2 regions of the Janthinobacterium sp. OK676 genome follow, and region 1 is predicted to be linked to the other one. Evidence: predicted binding sites of a transcription regulator. Region 1 holds the regulator's gene; the other holds the start of a gene.
What was found. The regulator NrdR, encoded in region 1, represses ribonucleotide reductase genes. The targets are predictions, from matches to a motif close to CACNANATNTNGTG.
Positions count from the first base shown of each region.

Region 2: BLU39_RS07310 (ribonucleoside-diphosphate reductase subunit alpha) is a predicted target of NrdR. The motif match lies at 5,080-5,093, and genes of this name have one in related genera.

Region 1 is NZ_FNHA01000014.1:76,665-84,116, reverse strand. It holds gene BLU39_RS24000 (pilus assembly protein) at 1-1,943, opposite strand, end outside; gene BLU39_RS23995 (pilus assembly PilX family protein) at 1,940-2,596, opposite strand; gene BLU39_RS23990 (PilW family protein) at 2,609-3,577, opposite strand; gene pilV (type IV pilus modification protein PilV) at 3,574-4,158, opposite strand; gene nrdR (transcriptional regulator NrdR) at 4,392-4,853, opposite strand; gene glyA (serine hydroxymethyltransferase) at 4,997-6,244, opposite strand; ZMP/ZTP riboswitch at 6,356-6,480, opposite strand; gene ybgC (tol-pal system-associated acyl-CoA thioesterase) at 6,764-7,165, shown strand; gene tolQ (protein TolQ) at 7,212-7,452, shown strand, end outside.
Region 2 is NZ_FNHA01000003.1:90,641-98,092, forward strand. It holds partial or broken gene BLU39_RS07300 (ribonucleotide-diphosphate reductase subunit beta) at 156-500, opposite strand; gene BLU39_RS07305 (ribonucleotide-diphosphate reductase subunit beta) at 593-1,744, opposite strand; gene BLU39_RS07310 (ribonucleoside-diphosphate reductase subunit alpha) at 1,863-4,814, opposite strand; gene ampD (1,6-anhydro-N-acetylmuramyl-L-alanine amidase AmpD) at 5,207-5,818, opposite strand; gene BLU39_RS07320 (sigma 54-interacting transcriptional regulator) at 5,796-6,875, opposite strand; gene BLU39_RS07325 (PP0621 family protein) at 6,995-7,255, opposite strand; gene ccsA (cytochrome C assembly family protein) at 7,252-7,452, opposite strand, start outside.

The DNA of each region.
Region 1 (7,452 bases):
GCAAACGCAGAGCGCGACACGGTCATGCCGCCATCGGCCAGGCGCAGCTGCGTCTGGAACCAGTATGCCTCTTCCGTTCCGCTGGCCAGCGCCATCAGGGCCGGCCCCGCGAGCGTCGCCGGCAAGGTAGCCTTGTCGGCGGCCGCAAAGGCTGCGCGCAGTCCCGCGATCAGGGCGGCCGCATCGCTGCCGGGCAAATAATGGTCGGGCCAGCGGCCGTCCAGCGTCCACTCGTCCAGCGCGCTGCCCGACGCGCTCTTGAACGGGTTGGCGTCGCCATTCATATCGAGAAAACCGCCATACTTGGCCGCCAGCAGCAAGGGCGTAGTGGCAGGAGGGGCGGCCGGGTCGCCCTGGCGCAAGTCGCCCGCGTAGTGCTCGACCTTTGCAACGCCGTCGTTCTTGCCGCCGGGACGCAGCGGCTGCACATGCGACCAGTAGGCCAGGCCAGCCGCATGGTAGCTGGCGCCGCCCGCCCCGTCGGCCAGCCATTCCAGCGCCGCCAGTTCAGGCCGTGGCGCGGGATTGCCCTGCGCGCCGCCACTTTCCAGGCTGCCCACCGCATGCGTCCAGGCCATCGCGTCGAACGGCGGCGGCGCAAAGCCATCGGCGGCGCGTGCGCGGTCACCGTTGGATGCGGGAGTCACCGGGACATTGCCGGGCACATAGCGGTCGCCCGCCATGCCCGCATCGCCGAGACTGACGACGATGTGGCGCTGGCAACTTGCCGTTTGCGGATCGCTCCATGACGTCACGACCGGCAAGCCATCATCGATGGCGGGCGGGGCCGTGGCGGGAGACAGCACTGCGCTCGCCTGCCGTCCCTGCAGGTAGCGCAGCGATTCGTACAGCAATTCGGCCAGCGGCGCCGCCTTTGCGTACGCACCGGGATGCCCGGCGTTGCCGCGCCCCACGCCATTGATGTAAGCGGTCACCCCGCCGCCAGAGCCCACAGATTGAGATGCATACACGCCAGTGGCGGGATTCCACTCGGCGGCGGCATTGTCTTGCGGCATAAAATCGGGCGCCGCCCAACGCTGCCGTCCCACGTGAGCCAATGGCGCACGCAGCACGCCGCCATACACGGGTCCGGCGCCGGCGGGCTGGCCATTCAAGTGGCCAAACACGCCCACGCGCACCCTGCCGCCATGGCGCTGCACGGCGCCCACCGGCTTGTAATTCTTGCCATACGCAAGGCACAAATCGTCGCGCAGCGGCCCTTCATCGGCATCGCAAACGCGCACGCGCGCGAGGAACACGCCGTGCGTGGCAGCAAAGCCGGGCGCGGCGCAGCTGCCGCCCGGGGGCAAGCTGGCGTCGCCAAACAGCAGGCGGTTGCGGCAGGAAACGATGGCCAGTTGCGCCAGCGCAAACGGCGTCGCGGCCGCCACGCCGGTCTGCAAGACCTTGCGCGGGAAAAAGACAGGGTGGGCAAAGAAGTCGATGGGGCCGTCGGCATCGGGCAGATAGGCGCGCTGCAGCACCGTCTTGCGCACCTCGTCGATGACGCGGTCGCCGCCCGTCAGCGCATAGCGCACGATGTCGAGCATGCTCGTGCCGGCCCAGTTGAGAAAGTTGCCGCTGAAACTGTCGCCGCCGCAGCCGTGCAAGGCATCGGCCGGTTTCAGCACGGAGAAGTAAGCGGTCGCTACGCGCAAGTCCGGCAACGTGACGCCGTCCTTGCTGCGATACGGATAGCTGTAGCACATGCGTGCATGGAAGTAACCGAGGTACTCGCGCTGCGGCGCATAGTCGCCGCCGTGCGCGGCAGCGGCGGCAGCGTGCGTGAGGGACAAGTTGAGCAGCAGATTCGGCGGCACCCTGGCGCCGTACAAACCTGCGTCGGCCCGCGCCAGCACCACCGGGAGCGGAGCAGCAATGGCGCCGCCGCAAGCCAGGAAAATCCAGCCGAGCAGCAGCGAGGCAAACGTCAAAGACCTCATGGCCCCGCTCCCACCGCCTGCTTGCGGTAATAACTTTGCAACACGACTTGCGTGCTTTCCTGTGCGCCAAAACCGATGGCCGTGATGCGGTACACATAGCTTTCCGTGGCCATGCCGCCGACCGCTGCCGTGGCCTGCGCGCCGGGCGGGTGAAACGGCAGCAGTTCGATCAGGTAGCGGGGCCGGCGCGACGGCAGGAAACCCTGCCCCGTCTGCATGACGGCGCCCGTGAACTGGCCGTATGGCACCGTGCGGTTGCCAGCGTCGGCGCCATCGAGGTCAGTACTTAACCAGAGGGCCGGCGCATCCGGGGCGGTGGGCAGGCACAAGCCCAGTGCGCCTGCCTCGCCGCAGCCATCCGCGAACCCGGCCGCGCTATCCGACGCGAAAAGGCCGCTGCGTCCCGGCGCGCCGGGCAAGCCTTCGATATCGTTCTGCGCATCCACCAATGCCTCCTCCGCCGCCTGAAACGCGATCTGCCGGTCGCGCTCGCCGCGCGCCGCCTTCTCGCCCTGCAAGGCCATCTGCGCCGCCGATACGCCCAGCAGCAAGATGATCACCAGCAGGCACAGCACATACACCAGAGTGGCGCCGCCGTGGCGTACACGAGGCAGACGCCACGGTTTGCGACAGTTGACGCCCGTGCCAGCCATCGCGCCGCCCGCCTAGGCCGGCCCGTTGCGCAACATGATGCTCGTCTGCACCAGTTGCCGCTGCCGGGAGCGCGTCGCGGCGGGCAAGGACGCGCGCGCGATGCGCACGCCCGTGTCGCCTGCGCCGTGCGCCTCGGCATAGGCCTTGCCGAACAGGTCGAACTGCGCCGGCCCCAGTTCCGCCAGCTTGTCCGCCTGGCCGGCCTCGCCGTGCAACAGCAAGGCCACGCGCACGCTGGCCACGCGCTTCCAGTGCGTGCGCCGGTGCAGATCGCGCTGGCGGGCGGCTTCATCCGCACCCTCCAGCACCAGTGCCGCATCGTAGGCGTCGAGCGCGCTGGCGTTGACGTAACGGTTCGCCACGCCGTCGGGCGGCGTATCCGTGTCGAGGCCATACAGCACCTGGAAACCGTCGACGCCACGGATGATGGCGTCCGCGCCCCAGCCGTTCGCGCCCCGGTATTTGCAGCGCAGCTCGCCCTCGCCATCGGCGCCCTGCGCTACATAGAAAATGCTCCAGCCCCGCTGCGCCTGCGTTTGCGCGGCGCCCACGCCGAAGCCCGCGCAATTGAGCACGGAGCCGTCGCCGCCTTCTTCCTTGCCGGCGCCGTAATAACGCAGGGCCAGCACGTCGCTGCCGTGCAGGGCGCCGGGCAGCGCACCGCTGATGCCCTCGCTGTTCTTGCCCAGAGTGCGCGCGTCGAGCCCTGCCACATTGGCGCTGTCGTCATCGGCATGGGCGACGGGCGCGGCGCTGCTGTCCCAGTTCACGTACGCAGTCTGGCGCACGGCGCGGGCAATGGTGTCGAGCGCATAGCGGCCGTTGTCGTCGAGCCGCGCACTGGCGGACTGGTCGCCATAACTGCCGCTGGCCGCCAGCAACACGCTACTGGCGGCCAGCATCAGCAGCGCGCCCAGCGACAGGGCCACCAGCAATTCGACCAGGCTCATGCCGCGACAACGGTGCAAGATGCGCTTCATGCGCCGCCCCCGCCCAGCTGGAATGCCAGCCTGGGCAACGACTCGCCTGCCGCATTCACGGCGGGTGAACCATCGGGCAGGCGGCCGCGCCAGCCCAGCTTGATGACGATGGGCGCGCCCATGCCGCCGCTGCACGCCCACTGCAAGCCTTGGGCGGGCGCATCCCACGCGGAAGTGTCGCGGCAGATATGCAGGCGCGCGCCGGGCAAGGCCACATGCAGTTGCTGTTTCCACTCGGCGATATCGAATTGCGCCAGGTCGGCCGCGCTGCAGAGCGTGGCGCCAAAACAGTCGGGCGCACCACTACCCGCTTCGGCGTCGTCCGCTGCCGCGTAGGCCACGTTCAGGTAGGGATTGCCCGTATCGGGGCCATTCATGAGCACGCTGTTCGCGCGCATGCGTTCGGCCATGCCCGCGGCCAGTTGCACGCCCGCCGACAATAGCGCCGACTCATGGCGCGCGCGCAGGGAATTCAGTTGCAGGATGCTGGCGCCCAGCAGGCCCAGCGCCAACAGCAGCAGCGACACGAGCACCTCGACGAGGCTGCTGCCACCGATCAGACCGCGCGCACCGCTGTGCATGAGCTTCTCCTGCGGACAGAATGAAACCAGGACTGGAGCCGCACGGACGCACGGCCCAGCTACAAGATAGGCGCGCGCAAAAAGCCGGGTCTGCGCTGGCGCAAACAACACGGCAATAAGGTGGGAAGAACAGCGGTGATATTGATCAGGCCGCTTGCCAGGCGAAGCTTGGCGTGGTGAAAACGGGGCGCATAAGCAGCCCCGCCTTCAAGAAGGTGAACAAGAAGGTGAGGTCAAGGCTTGCGCGCCTGCCCCACTTCGGCGATTGCGTCCTGGAACTCGGCCAGGTCTTCGAAATTCTTGTAGACGGAAGCGAAGCGGATGTAGGCGATCTTGTCCAGGCGCTTGAGTTCCTGCATGACGAGTTCGCCGATATAGCCGGAATCGACTTCACGCTGACCGCTGGTCAGCAGTTTTTCCTGGATGGAGGCAATGGCCGTATCCACGGAGGCGGCCGCGACGGGACGCTTGCGCAAGGCCAGCATCAAACTGCCGCGCAACTTATCCGCAGCGAACTCCGTCCGGCTGCCATTCTTTTTGACGACGGCCGGCATGATAAGTTCAATGCGTTCGTAAGTCGTAAAACGCTTGTCGCATTTGCCGCAGCGGCGGCGGCGCCGAATGGCATCCCCTTCCTCCGATACGCGCGTATCGAGAACCTGGGTATCGCCGTGCTGGCAAAATGGACATTTCATGGGCTGGCTACAACTTTATAGTAATAATTACGGGAAATCGCCGCCCTTGTACAAAGGGCGCCCGAATCACTCCGGGCGCCCTGGGGCACGAAGGAATGTGTCATACAGAATCTTACTCTGTATGACACATTCTGGACAAATTATTATGCGGCGTACACAGGGTGCGCGTCGGCCAGCACTTTCACGGCCGCTTTCACGCGCTCGATGGTGGCGGCGTCATGCGGATTGTCCAGCACGTCGGCGATCAGGTTGCCCACTTCTTCCGCTTGCGCTTCCTTGAAACCGCGCGTCGTCATCGCCGGGCTGCCCAGGCGGATGCCCGAGGTGACGAATGGCTTTTGCGGGTCGTTCGGGATGCCGTTCTTGTTGCAGGTGATGTGCGCGGAACCGAGGATGGCTTCAGCTTCCTTGCCTGTCAGGTTCTTGGCGCGCAGGTCGACCAGCATGACGTGCGATTCGGTGCCGCCGGACACGATGCGCAGGCCGCGCTTGATCAGGGTTTTCGCCAGTACGTCGGCGTTCTTGATCACTTGCTTCTGGTATTCGACGAATTCAGGGCTCAGCGCTTCCTTGAAGGCGACGGCCTTGCCGGCGATCACGTGCATCAGCGGGCCGCCCTGGATGCCAGGGAAGATGGCCGAGTTGATGGCTTTTTCGTGTTCGGCCTTCATCAGGATGATGCCGCCGCGCGGGCCGCGCAGCGATTTGTGCGTGGTCGAGGTGACGAAGTCGGCGAACGGCACCGGGTTCGGGTACAGGCCGGCGGCGATCAGGCCGGCGTAGTGGGCCATGTCGACCATGAAGTAGGCGCCGACTTCCTTGGCGATCTTGCTGAAGCGTTCGAAGTCGATCTTTTTCGAGAAGGCGGACGCGCCGGCGATGATCAGCTTTGGCTTGCGTTCGCGGGCCAGGCGCTCCATTGCCTCGTAGTCGATGTCTTCTTCCGCCGTCAAGCCGTAGGAGACGACGTCAAACCATTTGCCGGACATGTTCAGCGGCATGCCGTGGGTCAGGTGGCCGCCTTCGGCCAGCGACATACCCATGATCAGGTCGCCTGGTTTCAGCATGGCGAAGAACACGCCCTGGTTCGCCTGCGAGCCCGAGTTCGGCTGCACGTTCGCGCATTCGGCGCCGAACAGCTGTTTCACGCGGTCGATGGCCAGTTGCTCGGCCACGTCGACGTATTCGCAGCCGCCGTAGTAGCGCTTGCCTGGATAGCCTTCGGCATACTTGTTCGTCAGCTGCGAGCCTTGCGCTTCCATTACGGCCGGCGACGTGTAGTTTTCCGACGCGATCAGTTCGATGTGATCGTGCTGGCGCGTGTTCTCTTTTTGAATGACGGCGAACAATTCAGGATCGACGTTGGCGAGGGTATGATCTTTTGCAAACATGTAAAAACTCCAAGTATGAGGGTGCTTGTACTGGCAGATTGGATCGAATGAGGGGAGCCGGCGTTAAGTGAATAACAACATTGGACAGGCAGCCTCTTCGTGCTTTTCCATAGTGGCTACCCAGGCGAACGGCTGATGAAAAATCTCACGTTTCCCGGTGGGTGCCCACCTTTCGCCGGATTGCCGATCACCACTCATGGAGATCGCCCGACTTTTCGCCAGTCACGTGAGACGTAATGGAATGCAAATTGTAAGTTAAGTGCCCAAATTGAGCAAGGAATGCAAGCGTGCGGCTATAATCGCCGCCCGGGCAGCGCCGCTCCGTCGTCTTAAGCTGGATGTAAACTTTGCTCATGCATGTAAGCGTATGTTACGGGGCTTGCCATTGCAGCCCTCCGTTTTACAATGCTGCGGTGCAACTTATATGCAGCTTTTGCATGGCATTCCAGCAAGCGCCCACAGTCACAAGAAGAAAAATCGCGTAAAATGTTGCTCAATCTCACTACTGGCGCAATAAACATGCCTTCAGTCTTTACCTGGAACGTACGTGTCTACTATGAAGACACCGACGCCGGCGGCATCGTCTATTACGCTAACTACCTGAAATTCTTCGAGCGCGCGCGCACCGAATGGCTGCGCGCCATCGACGTGGGCCAGCAGGAATTGCTCGAGCAGCACGACGCGATGTTCGTTGTCAAAAGCGTCAACGCCGACTATCATGCGCCAGCCAGGCTCGATGACACGGTAAGATTGACATTAAGCATAGAGAAAATGGGGCGCGCCTCCATCGTTTTCCTGCAACAAGCCTGGTGCGGCGACCGCCTGCTCAACACGGCACGCGTCAAGATCGGCTGCGTCGATTCGGCACTGCGCCCGCGCGCCGTGCCCGATGCGGTAGCGGCCCGCATGCGCGCCGCCTGAACCCCACCCGCCACCCCGGATAATTCACCCAACAGACTGCCAGCCAATGAACGTTACACAAGATCTTTCTTTCCTCGCGCTCATCACCAATGCCCACCTGATCGTGCAACTGATCATGGCCCTGCTGCTGCTGATTTCCCTGACCAGCTGGACCTACATTTTCCGCAAGATGTTTGCCGTGCGCCAGGCGCGCAAGCAAACCATCGAATTCGAACGCAGCTTCTGGGCCGGCGGCAACCTGCATGCGCTGCACCAGAACGCCAGCGGCAACCGCGACCAGAGCGGCG
Region 2 (7,452 bases), on a different contig from region 1:
TTTTGGCTTCGTGATGCGGCCATTCGCGGCATCCGAAAATCCTGGCGCAAGCGTCGTCGCATGGCCCGATGAAGCACGCATTTTTCCGCCGCGATGCACGCGAAAAAAAAGCGCCGTCACGATGACGGCGCTTCCTGGCGTTGACTGAAAAAGGATTACTCCCAGTTCAGCGCACCACCCGTTTGGTACTCGGTCACGCGCGTCTCGAAGAAGTTGCGTTCCTTCTTCATGTCGATCATTTCGCTCATCCACGGGAATGGATTTTCTTCCTGGGCGAACAGCGGCTCAATGCCGATCTGCTGCGCGCGGCGGTTGGCGATGAAGCGCAAATAGCCCTTGAACATCGGCGCGTTCAGACCCAGCACGCCGCGCGGCATGGTGTCTTCCGCGTACGCGTATTCCAGTTCCACGGCTTTCATGAACAGGTCCTTGATCTCTTCGCGGCAGGTCGTCATCCACGGCGGCGGGTTTTCCATCTTGATCGTGTTGATCAAGTAAATGTCCCGCCACAAAAGAAAAGCGCCGTCAGATGACGGCGCTTCGGCAAAACGGGATAAGGCACCCCGCCTTGTATTTTTACTTCAGTACTGGCTTATTCCCAGTTCAACGCACCACCCGTTTGATACTCGGTCACGCGCGTCTCGAAGAAGTTGCGTTCCTTCTTCATGTCGATCATTTCGCTCATCCATGGGAATGGATTTTCTTCCTGGGCGAACAGCGGCTCGATGCCGATCTGCTGCGCGCGGCGGTTGGCGATGAAGCGCAGGTAGCCCTTGAACATCGGCGCGTTCAGACCCAGCACGCCGCGCGGCATGGTGTCTTCGGCGTACGCGTATTCCAGTTCCACGGCTTTCATGAACAGATCCTTGATCTCTTCGCGGAAGGCGGCCGTCCACAACTGCGGATTTTCCATCTTGATCGTGTTGATCAAGTCGATGCCGAAGTTGCAGTGCATCGATTCGTCGCGCAGGATGTACTGGTACTGCTCGGCCGCGCCCATCATCTTGTTCTGGCGGCCCAGCGCCAGGATCTGCGTGAAGCCGACGTAGAAGAACAGGCCTTCCATCAGGCAGGCAAAGACGATCAGGGATTTGAGCAGCTTCTGGTCGTTTTCCACCGTGCCGGTGACGAACGCCGGATCGGTCAGGGTGTTGATGAACGGGATCAGGAATTCATCCTTGTCGCGGATCGACTTGACTTCGTTGTAGGCGTTGAAGATCTCGCCTTCGTCCAGGCCCAGCGATTCGACGATGTACTGGTAGGCGTGCGTATGGATCGCTTCCTCGAACGCCTGGCGCAGCAGGTACTGGCGGCACTCGGGCGCCGTGATGTGGCGGTAGGTGCCCAGCACGATGTTGTTGGCGGCCAGCGAGTCGGCCGTCACGAAGAAGCCCAGGTTGCGCTTGACCAGGCGGCGCTCGTCGTCCGTCAGGCCGTTCGGGTTTTTCCACAGCTCGATGTCGCGCTGCATGTTCACTTCCTGCGGCATCCAGTGGTTGGCGCAGCCGGCCAGGTATTTGTCCCACGCCCATTTGTACTTGAACGGCACCAGCTGGTTGACGTCCGTCTTGCCGTTGATGATGCGCTTGTCGTCCGCATTCACGCGGCGCGCCACTTGCTCGGCGTTCGCTTCGGACGGCTCGGCACCTGCCGGCAGGTTCAATTCGGTATTACCCAGTGGCGCTTGCTGCGCCGGACGCGGCACAGCTGCCGACGTGGTTTCATCATCCCATGACAACGACATATTCTTCTTCCTTTCCATGCCGGCGAGCCGGCGGTCCGCAACAGGCCCGTTGTATCGGACAATGCGGACATTGACAACATTGAATCAGCCCGGAAGCTCCGGGCTGACAACTAAAATCTTACTGGCAGGCTTCGCATTCTTCGAAACCGTCATCACCTGGGCGCAGGTAGCAAGCTTCGCCATCGGCGTCGTCCGCTGCCGCCGCCACTACCGGCGCCACGGCCACCGCTGCTGCCGCCACGACCGCTGCCTGGGCGCTTTGCGCGCTGGCCGACATGCCGCCATCGACTGCCACGGCGTTCAGGGCGCCTGTACGGGAGGTCGATTTCTCCATGTGGGTGGCGGCGATGGTACGCAGGTAGTAGGTGGTTTTCAGGCCACGCAGCCATGCCAGCTTGTAGGTCTCGTCCAGTTTCTTGCCCGATGCGCCAGCCATGTAGATGTTCAGCGACTGGGCCTGGTCGATCCACTTCTGGCGACGCGAAGCCGCTTCCACCAGCCAGCTTGGCGACACTTCGAAGGCGGTGGCGTAGATGTCGCGCAGGTCTTGCGGGATGCGGTCGATCTTCACCAGCGAGCCGTCGAAGTACTTCAGGTCGGAGATCATGACTTCATCCCACAGGTCGCGCGCCTTCAGGTCGCGCACCAGGTAGCCATTGATCTCGGTGAATTCGCCCGACAGGTTCGATTTCACGTACAGGTTCTGGAACGTCGGTTCGATACAGGCCGATACGCCGATGATGTTCGAAATCGTCGCCGTCGGGGCTATCGCCACGCAGTTCGAGTTGCGCATGCCGAACTTGGCGATGCGTTCGCGCACCGGGGTCCAGTCCATGGCCGACGAGGAATCGACTTCCAGGTAGCCGCCGCGCTCTTCGGCCAGCAGTTTGACCGAGTCCTGCGGCAGGATGCCGCGGTCCCACAGGGAACCGGCGTACGATTCATAGCGGCCGCGCTCTTCGGCCAGTTCCGTCGACGCCAGGTAGGCGTAGTAGCAGACGGCTTCCATCGAGGTGTCGGCGAACGACACGGCGGCGTCCGAGGCGAACGGCACGCGCATCATGTGCAGGCAGTCCTGGAAACCCATCACGCCCATGCCGACCGGACGGTGGCGCATGTTCGAGTTGCGCGCCTTGTCGACGGCGTAGTAATTGATGTCGATGACGTTGTCGAGCATGCGCATGGCGGTACGGATGGTCTTGGCCAGCTTGACGTGGTCGATCTTGCCTTCCTTCATGTGCGCCGGCAAGTTCACGGAACCGAGGTTGCAGACGGCGATTTCGTCAGGGCCCGTGTTCAGCGTGATTTCCGTGCACAGGTTCGAGCTGTGGACGACGCCGACGTGCGACTGCGGGCTGCGGATGTTGCAAGGATCCTTGAACGTGATCCATGGGTGGCCCGTTTCAAACAGCATCGACAGCATCTTGCGCCACAGGTCCAGCGCGGCGATCTTCTTGAAGACGCGGATTTCGCCGGCGGCGGCCTTGGCTTCGTAGCCCAGGTAAGCCTGTTCAAAGGCCTTGCCGACCTTGTCGTGCAGGTCCGGCGTGTCCGACGGCGAGAACAGGGTCCAGTCGCCTTTTTCCATGACGCGCTTCATGAACATGTCGGGAATCCAGTTCGCCGTGTTCATGTCGTGCGTGCGGCGGCGGTCGTCGCCCGTGTTCTTGCGCAGATCGAGGAATTCCTCGATATCCATGTGCCAGGTTTCCAGGTAGGCGCAGACGGCGCCCTTGCGCTTGCCGCCCTGGTTGACTGCCACGGCCGTGTCGTTGACCACTTTCAGGAACGGCACCACGCCTTGCGACTTGCCGTTCGTGCCCTTGATGTGGGCGCCCAGGGCGCGCACTGGCGTCCAGTCGTTGCCCAGGCCGCCGGCGAACTTGGCCAGCAGCGCATTGTCCTTGATGGCGTCGTAGATGCCTTCCAGGTCATCGGAGACGGTGCTCAGGTAGCACGACGACAGCTGCGAGCGCAGGGTGCCCGAATTGAACAGGGTCGGGGTCGAGCTCATGAAGTCGAACGAGGACAGCAGGCTGTAGAACTCGATGGCGCGCGCTTCGCGGTCCGCTTCGTTCAGCGCCAGGCCCATGGCCACGCGCATGTAGAACGCTTGCGGCATTTCGATGCGCACGTCCTGGATGTGCAGGAAGTAGCGGTCGTACAGGGTTTGCAGGCCGATGTAGCCGAACTGCAAGTCGCGGTCGGCGACAATGGCTTTGGCCAGGCGCTCCAGGTCGAAACTGGCAAGTACCGGGTTCAGCAGCTCAGCGGCGATACCCTTGGCAATGTATTGCGGGAAATACGTCAGGTATTCGTTAGCAGCGGCCGCTTGCGGCACTTCCTTGCCGAACACTTCCTTGCGCACCGTGTGCAGCAGGATGCGGGCCGTGACCTGGCTGTAGGCCGGGTCTTTTTCCATCAGCGCGCGCGCCGCCAGGATGGCCGACTTGTGCAGCTCTTCGACGGGCACGCCGTCGTACAGGTTTTTCACCGTTTCAGCCAGGATGGCGTCGGCATCGACGTGCTTTTCCAGGCCGGCGCAGGCGGCGTTGATCAGGTCGCGCACTTCCTGCATGTCCAGCAGGCGGCGCACGCCGTTATCCAGCACGTTCAATTGTGGCGCGGTCACTTGCGCGGACGCGCCTTGCGCTTCCTTCTGCAGGCGGCGCTCTTCCATGTGCTTGGCGCGGTACAGCACGTAGGCACGCGCCACGTCGTGCTCGCCCGAACGCATCAGCGACAGTTCCACCTGGTCTTGCACGTCTTCGATATGGAAGGTGCCGCCGCCCGGATGGCGGCGCACCAGCGCGGCGACGACGCCGTCGGTCAGTTGTTCCACCAGTTCGCGGATGCGTGCCGAGGCTGCGCCCTGGCCGCCGTTAACGGCCAAAAACGCCTTGGTCATGGCGATGGCGATCTTCGAAGGCTCAAATGCCACCACCGCGCCGTTGCGGCGGATGATGCGATAGTCGCCCAATGCCGCGCCCGTGCTCGCCACGCTGTTGGCCGCGCCTGGCGCTGGCGATACTGGCGTTGGATGGATGGAAATATCTTGTGGTGATTGCATTGAAGCTCCCGTTGTCAGCTAAAGTCAGCCTGCAGTTTTGCTGCCGCGTGTGTTGTTGAATAGAACGCCCGATGGTCAGGGCTTCTTCAGATATTTGTTGCTAAATAGTAAATTAATAGTGCATAAAACAGCTCAGTAATCCATCTCGCCACACCGCACTGCCCGGCTGGCGCAAAACACGATCAAGGGTGATAAACCGCCAGTTCCAGTGCTGTATCAGCAATCCGGGTAGCTTTGACAATAATTCTGAAAACGTCTGTGATGGCACTACATATAGTCTTTACTTCCAACTTCTGCACTAATTGTAGTGCCCATCGGAGGGGGATGCAATAGTTTTCCGGCATCCGCCGGCGTAATTTTTTGTATTTTCATATACGATTTCGGTTGACTTTTCAGGGCATGGATGGAAAGCCCAATCCCCGCGAAGTAAGCGCTAACGCAGGCTGCCCGCGCAGGGTTTCCATCCAGCATTTTTGATAAAAATGCCAGTCAAAAAACGGCCCCGGATCCGTCTTCCTCCCCGGCGCGATATGTTCGTGGCCGCGCACCTGGGACAGCCCGTGGCGCGCCACCAGCGCCGCCGTCAGCGCCGCCAGCACATGGTATTGCCGCTGCTGGAAAGGCAGGTCGTCCGCGCCTTCCATTTCGATACCGATGGAATAGCCATTGCACTGCGGGCGTCCTTCGAACATGGACACGCCCGCATGCCAGGCACGTTGATCAGTAGAAACATATTGCAACAGCGCACCATCGCGCCGCACAAAAAAGTGCGCCGACACCTGCAAGCCACGCAGGTCGGCGAAAGAAGGATCGGCATTATAATCTACCCGGCCCGTAAACAAGTCCGACACATGCGGTCCGCCAAAGTGGCCGCCCGGCAAGCTGATGTTATGGATCACCAGCAAGTCGACTTGTGCCCCGTCCGGGCGCGCATCGTGGTACGGTGAATCGTAGCGCAGCGCGCCGTCGCACCAGCCGTCTTCATCTATCTTCCATATACTCATCAAGTAGGGCTTCCTGTATCGTCAATTTCTGCATGCGGTAGCGCAACTGGCGCACGCTCAGGCCCAGCTGGCGCGCCGCCCGTGCGCGGTGGTAGCGGGCCTGCACCAGCGCCCGCACGATCATGTCGCGCTCGGCCTGGCGCAAATACACGTCCAGCGGCAGGACGGGGGCCACGCCATGCGCCGCCATGCCGGGCAGGCTCAGTTGCCGTTCCGGCAAGGCCGGCACCGCCGGCGCCGCCCGCAACGGCGTGCCGCCCGCCATGGATGGCAAGGCCAGCCCGTCGAGCGCGATCACGCCGCCGTCGGCAAAGGCCAGCGCCCGCTCCAGCACGTTTTCCAGCTCGCGCACATTGCCGGGAAACGCATACGCACCCAAGGCCGCCAGCACGGGCGGCGCCAGGTTCACGGCACGATGCGGCGACAGGCGCGCGAGGATCACCTCACATAATACCTGCAGATCGCCGCGCCGTTCGCGCAGCGGCGGCAGCGCCAGCTCGATCACATTCAGGCGGTAAAACAGGTCCTGGCGAAACGTGCCGGCGGCCACGCCGCGCGCCAGGCCATGCTGGCTCGCGCACAGGATGCGCACGTCGACGGCTTCGTCGCTACTGCCGCCCAGCTTGCGCACGCGGCGCTCCTGCAGCACGCGCAACAGTTTTACCTGCATGGCCAGCGGCAGATCGTCCACTTCGTCGAGCAGCAGGCTGCCGCCGTGGGCCGCCTGGAACAAACCCTGGCGTTCGTGCAGCGCGCCCGTATAGGCGCCCGGCCGGCAGCCGAAGAATTCGGCCTCCATCAGCGCTTCGGGAATGGCGCCGCAGTTGACGGCGATAAACGGGAAGCCGGCGCGCGCGCCCTGCGCATGGATGGCGCGCGCCGCCAGTTCCTTGCCCGTGCCCGATTCGCCGCGGATGGCCACCGGCGCGCCACAGCGGGCGATGCGGCCGATCTGCGCGCGCAGCGCCTGCATGGGCAGCGAGTTGCCGCTCAGTTGCGGCGCCGGCGGCATGCCGGTGGCGGTCACGGTATCCGGACCAGGATTGGGACGGGACATGGAAGCGCGCCTTTCCGCAATGGCGGCGCCGAACCGCCTCATGCAGATGCTACGCCGGACGGAGGCCGGACGACGTTACGATACGGATGAGCAACGCGAGCGTACCTGCGGGCCTGCCTTTACAAGGTGGCGTGCGCGTGGCTGCAGTAATCGTGGCCCTTGGCCTGCACGTTTTCGGAGGCGGGGTAGTACACGCCGCAGTGGGCGCAGCACAGCATCAGCTCGGCGTCGGGCAATTCCTGCGGCCGCGCGGGCTGCGCAAACGGATTCGGCTGCTGCTGTTGCTGCGCGCGGGCGCGCTGCTGCATGCCACGGAGCTTGCTGCGGATCGCAAACAGCACCAGGAACACCAGCGCCAGCCAGAATAAAACACGTGTCATGCGAATCCTCGGTGTAAAACCACTTCCAGTACAAAACGGCTGCCGACATAGGCCAGCAGCAAGGTGGCGAAACCGGCCAGGGTGAAACTCAGGGCCGTCTTGCCGCGCCAGCCACGGAAGCGCCGGCCTGCCAGCAGCGAGGCGAACAGCAGCCACGACAGCATGGTAAACACGGATTTGTGATCCCAGTTCAAGGC